Regions from separate parts of the Trinickia sp. NRRL B-1857 genome, predicted to be linked through region 1. Evidence: riboswitches for the same ligand, from Rfam matches in the RefSeq annotation. Region 1 holds a riboswitch; each other region holds the start of a gene.
The links. Region 1 has a riboswitch for cobalamin ahead of AB1286_RS07270 (TonB-dependent receptor plug domain-containing protein). Riboswitches for the same ligand answer to the same signal wherever they lie in the genome.
Positions count from the first base shown of each region.

Region 2: it holds a riboswitch for cobalamin, as region 1 does, so the genes downstream of both, AB1286_RS25720 (HoxN/HupN/NixA family nickel/cobalt transporter) here and AB1286_RS07270 (TonB-dependent receptor plug domain-containing protein) in region 1, are expected to answer to the same signal.
Region 3: it holds a riboswitch for cobalamin, as region 1 does, so the genes downstream of both, cobW (cobalamin biosynthesis protein CobW) here and AB1286_RS07270 (TonB-dependent receptor plug domain-containing protein) in region 1, are expected to answer to the same signal.

Region 1 is NZ_JBFLUK010000001.1:1,656,330-1,659,601, reverse strand. Features, by position in the region: gene AB1286_RS07290 (EVE domain-containing protein) at 1-171, opposite strand, end outside; RNA gene ssrS (6S RNA) at 268-449, opposite strand; gene AB1286_RS07280 (cell division protein ZapA) at 486-800, opposite strand; gene AB1286_RS07275 (ATPase) at 797-1,147, opposite strand; cobalamin riboswitch at 1,334-1,572, shown strand; gene AB1286_RS07270 (TonB-dependent receptor plug domain-containing protein) at 1,640-3,272, shown strand, end outside.
Region 2 is NZ_JBFLUK010000011.1:1,088,187-1,091,458, forward strand. Features, by position in the region: gene AB1286_RS25715 (alpha-hydroxy-acid oxidizing protein) at 1-985, opposite strand, end outside; gene AB1286_RS25720 (HoxN/HupN/NixA family nickel/cobalt transporter) at 1,041-2,096, opposite strand; cobalamin riboswitch at 2,184-2,380, opposite strand; gene AB1286_RS25725 (cobyric acid synthase) at 2,435-3,272, opposite strand, start outside.
Region 3 is NZ_JBFLUK010000011.1:1,108,473-1,111,744, reverse strand. Features, by position in the region: gene cobN (cobaltochelatase subunit CobN) at 1-1,002, opposite strand, end outside; gene cobW (cobalamin biosynthesis protein CobW) at 1,030-2,097, opposite strand; cobalamin riboswitch at 2,167-2,433, opposite strand; gene cobA (uroporphyrinogen-III C-methyltransferase) at 2,645-3,272, shown strand, end outside.

The sequences.
Region 1 (3,272 bases):
ACAGCTCGAATGATAAAAGAGCACGCCGTCGCCGATTCCCATCATGTCGCGCATGAAGTTGCGTGCTTGATAGTTGCGTACGCCGGTCCACGGCAGCGTTCGCTTCGGCGCCGCGTAAAGGTCGTCGATGCTTGCTTCGTCCGGTTCGGACTTCATGAGCCAGTAGCGCATAGGCGAATCGAGTCAGTGGAGCGAATCGAAAAGGTGGCGCCAGCCGAGCGTGGGCCCCAAATGAAAACGGCATCGGGAGTACCGATGCCGTTGAATAAAATCCCCGCCTTGGCCGCTAGGCCGGCATCCTGAACCTAAGGTTCAGAATTGGTCGCAGTTAGCAGCACTTCGGGTACATCAGACAGAGTGACGCGCACACCCGTGCTACAAATTTCCGCAACCGTGCACATGGCATTGGTTCAAGGAATCTATGACCTTGGCGAACCAGGCAGGGAAGCCGTAAAACTTGTTCTTAATTGCAGAACCGCCGCCCGTTACAGCGCTTCGTGTTGATCGAGCACCGCACCGAGTTTTTCGTTCATTTGATGCATTGTACGCCGGATTTCTTCCGCGGGAAACGCTTCTCCATGACGCACGCTTTGTTGCAGTTTCAAGAGCTCCGATGCAAGCGAGAGCGCAGCCATGACGGCGATGCGATCGGTGCCGCGCACGTTGCTCGCATTGCGGATCTTCGTCATTTCCGCATCGACGCGCGCCACGGCCTCGAGCAGCGCCGCTTCCGTTTCGGGCGAGCAGGCGAGGCGGTAGCTTTGTCCGAGTATCGTCGCTTCGATTTGTTTGGTCGTCATGCGTCTTCTCCTTGCTGCACGGCGCCGGGTTTCACCTGCTCTTGCTGCGAAGCGAGCAGATCGAGCTGGCTGTCGGAATCGTACGGGCCTTTTCCTCGCGGCAGTTTTTCAAGGATCGCATTGAGGCGCACCTGTGCATCGTCGATTTTCGCGACGAGCGCATCGCGCTCCGCTTGCAGCGCATTACGCGCTTCACGCAACTGCGCGAGTTCGGCCTGCGCCGCTTCGTTTTCCAGACGCAACTGCGTGAGTTGTTCCTCGAGCGCGTGGCGTGCCTGCTGCTGGCGCTCGTTGATCGCGATCAGCCGGCCAATATTCTGTGAGAGGGATTCGAGTTCGTTGAGCATCTGCTGCGTCCTCTAAAGACCACGCATTTTAGCGCTAAATAGCCGCAGTTCCGATCGTTCTCTCGTATCCAGACGTAACCGTCGTGCGTTTTCTTTTCGATATGGCCGTTTTGCACGGGATTTGCAGGGGTTTTTACTCGATCGCGCTGCGGCTTTTCGATTCTTGACGCTCTCGCGACCCACTCCTACACTGGCGGCACTTTGGTGCTCGCGCGCTTGGCGACCTTGCGCGCGGTTAAACGGGAAACAGGGAGCGAAGTCCGCCCGGACGAGCCAACCTGTGCTGCCCCCCGCCAACGGTAAGCGACTTGCGCAATCGGCGAATAGCCGCCGCGCACCCGATCCACTGCCACTGCGCGACCTGCGCGGGAAGGCGGATTCGGTTCGTCGCCAGCCCGGATACCGGCCAAAGGGGGAGCGCGATACAAGCGCTCGATCACAGCGCGGTCTGCGGGGAGCAGCTGCGTGACGGTCCCACAGGAAAACCACACGATGTCCACGCTTATCGTCCGTGCGGCGCTCATTGCGTTCGCGGCCGCGCCGTTCGTTGCGCTCGCGCAAAGCGCGCCCGACCGCGCCCATTGCGATCGCTCGCCCGATTCCTCAAGCCCCTGCGCGACTGCCCCGGCCGGCGAACCAGCCACCGGCGGCCCGCCTGAGTCCGCCGCGGCGACTATACGCAGCGGCGCACTCGAGCCGATCGTCGTCACGGCGCAGCGAGGGCCCCAACCTATTTCCGAAGCCATTGCGCAGACCACGCGTTTCTCGCCGCAAGACATCGCCGATTCCAGCGCGACCGATCTCCCCGGTTTGCTCGCACAGGCGCCCGGCGTGCAGGTCGTTCGCAACGGGCCGCCCGGCTCGAACGTGACGATGTTTCTTCGCGGCGGCTCGGGGGCTCAGTCGCTTGTGCTCATCGACGGTATGCGCGTCGACTCGGTGAGTCTCGGCCAAAGCCAGCTCGGGCAAATTCCATTGTCCGAGGTGGATCACGTCGAGGTCGTGGGCGGCGACGTATCGGCGCTCTATGGCTCCGGGGCGATGGGCGGCGTCGTGCAAGTGTTCACGAAGCAAGGCGGCAATCATCCGCCGCGCTTCGATTTTTCGCTCGGCTACGGCAGTTATCACACGCAGACGCAGCAAGCCGGCGTGAACGGCGCGCTCGATAAGGACGGCAAGACGACGTTCAATCTACATGTCGCGCGTTCGAAGGACGACGGTTTTTCCGCGATCGACCCGGCGCTCGCGCCGAATGCAAACCCCGGCGCCGACGGATATTTGAACGAGAGCGTTTCCGCATCGCTGCGTCATACGTTCGAGTATGGTTGGGATGCCGGTGTGCGCTATTTCCAATCGAACGGCAAGGACTCGTTCGACAATGCCTACGGCATGCCGACCGACGTCAATATCCTTTTCAGCACGGTTCGCGTGGCCTCGGTGTTCACCGACGGCAAGCTGACCGATTGGTGGACGACGCACTTGAGCGCGGGCCTCGGCGACGATCGCACGGTGGCCAAGACGAACGGTATCTACAACAACCGCTTCGATACCGACAATCGTCAATTCACATGGCAGAACGATTTCAAGCTCGCTAAGCAACAAACGCTGCGAGCCGGGTACGAGCGGCTCGATCAGAGCCTCGACTCGGATATGGTCGCCGCGCCCGATCGCCACGTGAATTCGGTGTTTGCCGGTTATACGGCCCGTTTCGGCGCCAATCAAATACAGGCGAACGCGCGGCGCGATCAGTATTCGGATTTCGGCGGTGCGAACACGTACTATCTGGGATACGGGTTCGACTTCGCGGACCATTGGAAGGCGACCGCGAGCTACTCGAGCGCGTTTCGCGCGCCGAGCTTCGACGATCTGTATTTCCCCGGCAGCGGCAATCTGTCGATTCGCCCCGAGCGCAGCCACTCGCTCGAGGCCGCGCTGCAATATGCATCCGATACGCTCGGCGTCGTCAGGCTAACGGCGTTTCAAACGCATTACACCGATTTGATCAAGTACGTGCCGACGCAAGGCGGACTGTTCTATCTGGCCGAAAACGTCGGGCGGGCGAAGGTCCAAGGGCTCGAGGGCGCGTGGAGCGCGCGCATCGGCAAGACCGGTGTGCGGGCGGCGT
Region 2 (3,272 bases), on a different contig from region 1:
GTCCCAACAGCACGGCATCGGCACCGAGCGCGACGGCTTTGACGACATCGGATCCGCGCCGTATCCCGCTATCGAGCATAAGGGCGCCGCCCGAAGCGCAGGCGGCTTTGATCTCCGGCAGGACGTCGAGGGGAGCGACTGCATCGTCGAGTTGGCGCGCGCCATGATTGGAGACGATCACGCCGTCCGCGCCCAGTTCGATGCACCGTAACGCATCGTCCGGACGCAAGATCCCCTTGACGATCAAGCGATGCGGCCATCGATCGCGCAATCGGCTGAGATCTTCCCAAGCAAAGCTCGCATCCATCTGTCGACTCAGTAGCGCGGCACGCGCTTCGATGCCGGCACCGTTGCTCGACTCGATGTTGGCAAGCGTAGGTACGCCGCCGCTGCGCAGCAGCGCATAGGTCCAGCGCGGATGCGCCAGCGCATCGAGACACGCTTGCGGCGTGAAGCGTAAAGGCAGCGCAAAGCCGTTGCGTAGGTCGCGTTCCCGTTTGCCGTTCAATGTCACGTCGACCGTGGCGACGAGCGTGCGATAACCGGCGCTTGCGGCACGATCCACGAGGCTATCGGCCAGATCGCGATGCAGGACGTAGAGTTGATACCAGAGTTCGCCGCCTGCTTCCCCGGCCAACCGTTCGAGCGACACGTTCGATGCGGTGGACATGACGAACGGAATACCGGCGCGCCGGGCGGCCCGCGCGAGCGCAATGTCGCCGTTGGGCCAAACCAGTCCGTTCATACCGGTCGGCCCGATCAACAGCGGGGCTGCGATCGTCTGCCCGAGCAGGGTTGTCGACTGATTGCGCCGGCTCACGTCCACGAGCCGCTGTGGCAGGAATGCGAGGCGCTCGAAGGCGGCGCGATTGCGGCGCAAGCCTCGTTCGTCCTCGGCGCCCCCGTCGACGTAATCGAAGATGCGGCGCGGAAGACGGCGGCGGGCGAGGGTGCGGAACGCGTCGACGTTGATCGGGAATCGCATGGCCTCAAGAGGTTGGCCGGCGCCTCGTCGGCGCCGGCGAGTTAATCGATGTGCGTCACTTCCCGTCCCAGACTGCCAGTCTGTCGTATCCCTTGACGCGATAGACGAGTATCGAGGTCAGCCAAGCGAGGATAAAGACCCCGATGATGACGAACCCCAAGTTGTTGAAGTTCTCGTTGAGCATCCCGACCACCTCCCAGAACGCGCCTTGCAGCTTGAGGCGACCGGAAAGCAATCCGAGTGTTTCGATGCTGCCGATCAGCAAGGCCACGACGACCGATACGAGCGTGATCGTGAGGTTGTAATAGAGCTTACGGATCGGCCGTACGAACGCCCATTCGTAGGCGCCTAGCATCAATACCCCATCGGTCGTGTCGACGAGCGACATGCCTGCGGCGAACAGGACCGGAAACACGAGCACGACCCCGAGCGAGACGCCTTGCGATGCCTGGCTGGCCGATAGACTGAGCAAACTGATTTCAGTTGCCGTATCGAACCCGAGGCCGAATAAGAAGCCGAGCGGAAACATCCAGGCCGGTCGCGACACGAGACGGAACATCGGGCGGAATAGCCGTGCCAGCAGGCCACGACTATTAAGCAGCAGATCGAGATCGTCATCGCTATACGGTTGGCCGCGGCGTACGCGATCGAACGCATTCCAAACGCCGCGCAAAATGACGATGTTCATCGCGGCGATCAAGAACAGGAACAGCGCCGATACCCCCGTGGAGACCATCCCGCCCACATCTCGCCACGCCTGAGCGCGCTGCTCCAATGCCGCGGCGGCCACCGCCACGCCCGCCGCCACGAGGAGAACGACCGCCGAGTGTCCGAGCGCGAAGTACAGTCCGATCGAGACGGGCCGTTGCCCGTCTTGCATCAACTTACGCGTGACGTTGTCGATGGCGGCGATATGGTCGGCATCGACGGCGTGGCGCAGGCCGAAGCCGTACGCAAGCAATCCCGTCGACAGCAACAAAGGGTGCGCATGAAAAGCGATGAACGCCCATATCCATGCACCGACGTTAAACAGTGCAAGGAGGCAGTAAGTCGCGACGACCCGCCGGCGCAGCCCGCCGCGAGCGGCGGTCGTTTGCAAAACAATGGACATAGAGGATCCTGAGGTCTGGCTGTCCTTGCAACGGGCGCCCACGACCAACGGCGCTTGCGCATCGGGACACCCCGCCCGTCGCGGCTGCTTGGACCTCGGACGATGGCAGGTCTCCTGGCTCGCGGGTCGCCGCCCATGCCGACCTTCCCGGTTTCCCAGTGGTCTTCGTTGGCATGGACTCGCCGCTTACAGTTGCGGGGGCAGCCGCAGACTCGACGCGCGATGCGTCCTCACTGCGTTCCCTTTTGATCCCGGTGAGGGGAACCATCGGGGTAAGAGCGTACGGACGGAAGTCCCGTGCTGTCAAGGCCGTGCAAAAAAGGTCCGTTCCGTTGAACTCAGACTGGGCGCTCCCAGAGTCCATCAAGGCGCACGTGCCGGGCCACGGTATCGGCCAGCGTTTCGATCGACGCGAGCCGGCGCGCATCGTGATCGACCCGCAAGACATCGTCCTTTCCCGCCCAGCGCAGCAGCGCCTCGCATGCATCGGGTGAATCGAACAAGCCGTGCAAGTACGTCGCCAAAATCTGTCCGTCCTCCGAGATCGCACCGTCGGCTCGTGCGCCGGCGCCGTCTTGCAGATGAAGCGCTGGGCGCGATAGGGCTGGCCCCTCGCTCACGCCCATATGAATTTCATAGCCGCGTACCGGTACCGACTGCCCCAGGGAGAGCGTGCCCGCCGTGTTGACGAGTTGCTTATGCTGCGCAAGCGTCGTGTTGAAATCGAGCAGCGCGAGGCCTTCTGTCGTGCCGGCCTCGCTCTCGATCGCAAGCGGATCGCGCAATTCGCGGCCGAGCATCTGCAAACCGCCGCAAATCCCGATCAGTTTTCCGCCGTAGCGCAAATGTTTACGCAAATACGGTTCCCAGCCGCTTTGGCGCAGCGAATGAAGATCGCGCTGGACGCTCTTGCTGCCGGGCAACACCACGAGGTCGGCCGGGGGAATCGGATCGCCCATTCGCACGAAACGCAGATCGACTTGCGGATGGGCGCGCAGCGGATCGAAATCGGTATGGTTGCTGATGCGCGGCAATACCGGTACGACGACTCGCAGCGCATCGGCGGGCGCGGGGGCCGAACTGCGCTGTTTCGGCAGCGCATCTTCGGCATCGAGCCATAGATTGGGCACGAACGGCACCACGCCGAGGACGGGCTTGCCCGTTTGCGCCTCGATC
Region 3 (3,272 bases), on a different contig from region 1:
GAAGCTGATCGCTCGCGTAATGATGCGGCCGTCGACTTCGGGCAAGGCGATATGCATCGCGATATCGCGCGAATTGAGGCCCTGGTTGTCCTTGACCCAATCGTCGCGATTGCCGCCGCTCAGAATGACTTGGAAAACCGGCGCGTCGATGCCGAACACGGGCCATTTGCCGTCTTCAGGCGTCGACGCGGCGAACGCCGTCGTATTGAGGACGAGCCCTACCTCGTGCTCGCGGCACAGCTCCGTCACAAGCGCATGACTGACCGCATCCTTGAGCGAGGTAATCGCGATCGGCAGTGGATTGAGGCCCCGCGCCTCGAGCGCCTCGATCAACGCATCGAATACGGCCGTGTTCGATGCCTGAAGATGCGCGCGGTAAAAGAGGATCGCGACGACAGGTGCATGGAGCTGCCAACGCGCTTGCCAATCCGACATCGCCGGCCGATCGTGACGAGGATGGTAAAGCGCCGCGTTCGGGACGCACACCGGCAGCGGGGGCTCCTCGCCCCAACCCAACGCATGCCATGCAATCGCACGCAAAAACGCCTCGGCGTTGGCGGGCCCACCCTCGCGCAAGTAACGCCATAAGCGCGTACAAAATTCCGGGCTGGCCGTGCTCTGCGCGATGAGATTCGGATCTTCCTGCAAATCGCCCGAGAACATGACGAGCGTCTGCCCCTTAGCCCGCGCCAGTTGAACCACCCGTTCGATCCCGTACGGCCAATAGGCTTCGCCGCCCAAATGATCGATGACGACGACGCGTGCATGCTGGAGCACGTCGTCGACATAAAAGTCGACGGACGCCGGTTGACGCAGATACGTGACGTTCGTCAGCCTCAGGCTCGGGAAGCCATGGCCCAACCGCTCGACCACGCCGGCCAGCAGCGAGAGCGTCGTATCGGCCGAGCTGAGCACGACGATATCGCCGGGACGCTGATCGATACGAACGACACCCGCGGTGTCATCGACGAAACCACCGGGGACCGTCCGAAGCAAATGCATGCAAGGCTCGCTGACGAGGCAACCGGATTACGCGGCCGCGCCCGACGCCGCGAGCGCGGCGTCGAAGTCGCGTTGCAGCCGCGCCGCATCCAAGTCTTCGCCGATCAGCACGAACTTGCTCGCGCGCGTTTCGTCGTCGCGCCAACGCCGATCGAAATAGCTGTCGAAACGCTCGCCCACGCCTTGGATGACAAGCCGCATGGCCGCCCCCGGCAAGGCGGCGAAGCCCTTTGCGCGATAGATCGTATGATTGGCGACCAGATGCCTGAGCGCGGCGATCGCGTGCTCGCGCGTGCCCGGCGCACCCGAAACGACGACCGAATCGAAATCGTCGTGATGATGATCGGGATCGTCGGCCGAGCCGTGATGATCGGGGCGTGCGTCGATCGTCGTCTCCGAAGCCGCATTCAAGCCGAGCAAGACCGACAGGTCGAGCCGCCCGTTGCTCGCCGGTACGATCTTGACGTGCGGGGGAATGTCTTCGCGAATGAGCTTGGAAACGGCTGCTTGAGCCGTCTCGTCCAGCAAGTCGGTCTTGTTCAGCACGACAAGGTCGGCCGCGCTCAGTTGATCCTCGAACAGCTCATGCAGCGGCGATTCATGGTCGAGATTGGGGTCGCTTCTGCGCTGCGCATCCACCGCGCTCGGATCGTCGGCAAATTGGCCGCTCGCGGCCGCCGGTCCATCGACGACGGTGACGACCGCATCCACCGTGAAGCTGTTGCGGATCGACGGCCAGTTGAACGCTTGCACGAGCGGCTTCGGCAGCGCGAGCCCCGACGTTTCGATCAAAACGTGATCGATCGTTGCCCGCCGCTCGACCAAGGCCTCCATCACCGGGAAAAACTCCTCCTGAACGGTACAGCACAAACACCCGTTCGCCAGTTCGTACAGCTGACCTTCGCGCGCTTGCCCCGTTTCGTCGCACCCGATGCCGCAACCTTTAAGGATTTCGCCGTCGATGCCGAGTTCGCCGAATTCGTTCACGATCACGGCAACGCGCAAGCCTTTTGCCTGAGCGAGGATATGTCGCAGCAGCGTGGTTTTACCGCTGCCGAGAAAGCCCGTGATAACGGTCACGGGGATTTTGCGCATGGATGTCGACATGATGGACAAAGGTGACAAAGCACTGATTCTCCCGACGGCGCGCCGCCTTCCCGCAGCATGCTGTCGTCTTCTCCGGCCGGTATCCGGGCTGACGAACGTACCGCTTCACCTTCCCGCGCACGCTAGCGCGCAGTGGTTTAGCACATGCATGACGATGCATGTGTCGAAGCCGGCCGTGTATCGCGCGAGCGCGACACATTCGCTTACCGTTGCGGGGGCAGCACAGGCAGGTTGGCCGCGACTTGCATCGTGCCGAACCGCTGTTTCCCGTTTAACTGCGCATGTTCGAACGCATGCGCGAGCACCAGATTAGTCGCGAGTGTAGGTATGTGGGACGGACCCGTCAAGGAAACGCAGCTTGCGAACGTGGCGCGCTAAAGGCCTGTGGTATCTTCGTTTCCCCTTGTCTTCCCGCTTTCTCGAACATGCAGCCTCGCCTCGGCGCCCCGTGCGCCGTCTCCCCGTGGCACCCGCAATACGGCGCCGCTCGACGCCTACGTGTGCCAGCCGCCCGATCTCTCGACGGGAGGCGGCGATGAGCCGGGCATGGCTGATCGGAGCGGGCCCGGGCGACGCCGAATTGATGACCGTGAAAGCCATGCGCACGCTCGCATCGGCCGATGTCGTCCTCGTGGACGACCTGGTCAACCCGGAGATCCTCGAGTTGGCGCGTGCCGACGCGCATATCGTTCACGTCGGCAAACGCGGCGGAAGCCCGTCGACGCCGCAACACGAGATCATCGCCACGATGCTCGCGCATCTGCGGGCCGGCCGTAGCGTGGCGCGCCTGAAAGGCGGCGATCCGTTCGTGTTCGGGCGGGGCGGAGAGGAGTTGGAGGCATTGCGCGCCGCCGGCGTGAAAGTCGAGGTCATCAGCGGCGTGACGGCCGGCATCGCCGCGCCGGCGACGCTCGGCATCCCCATCACGCACCGGGGAATGGCGCAGGGCGCCATCTTCGTCACGGGCCACGGCGCCGACGACAAGGAGCCCGACTGGCGGGCATTGGCGGCCACCGGCTTGACGCTGGTCGTCTACATGGGCATTCGGCGCGTGGACGACATCGCCGATGCGCTGCTTCAGGCAGGCCTGCCGGGAGACACGCCTTGCGTCGCGATCGAATCGGCCACGCTGCCCAAGCAGCGCGAAGTCTTGACCACTTTGG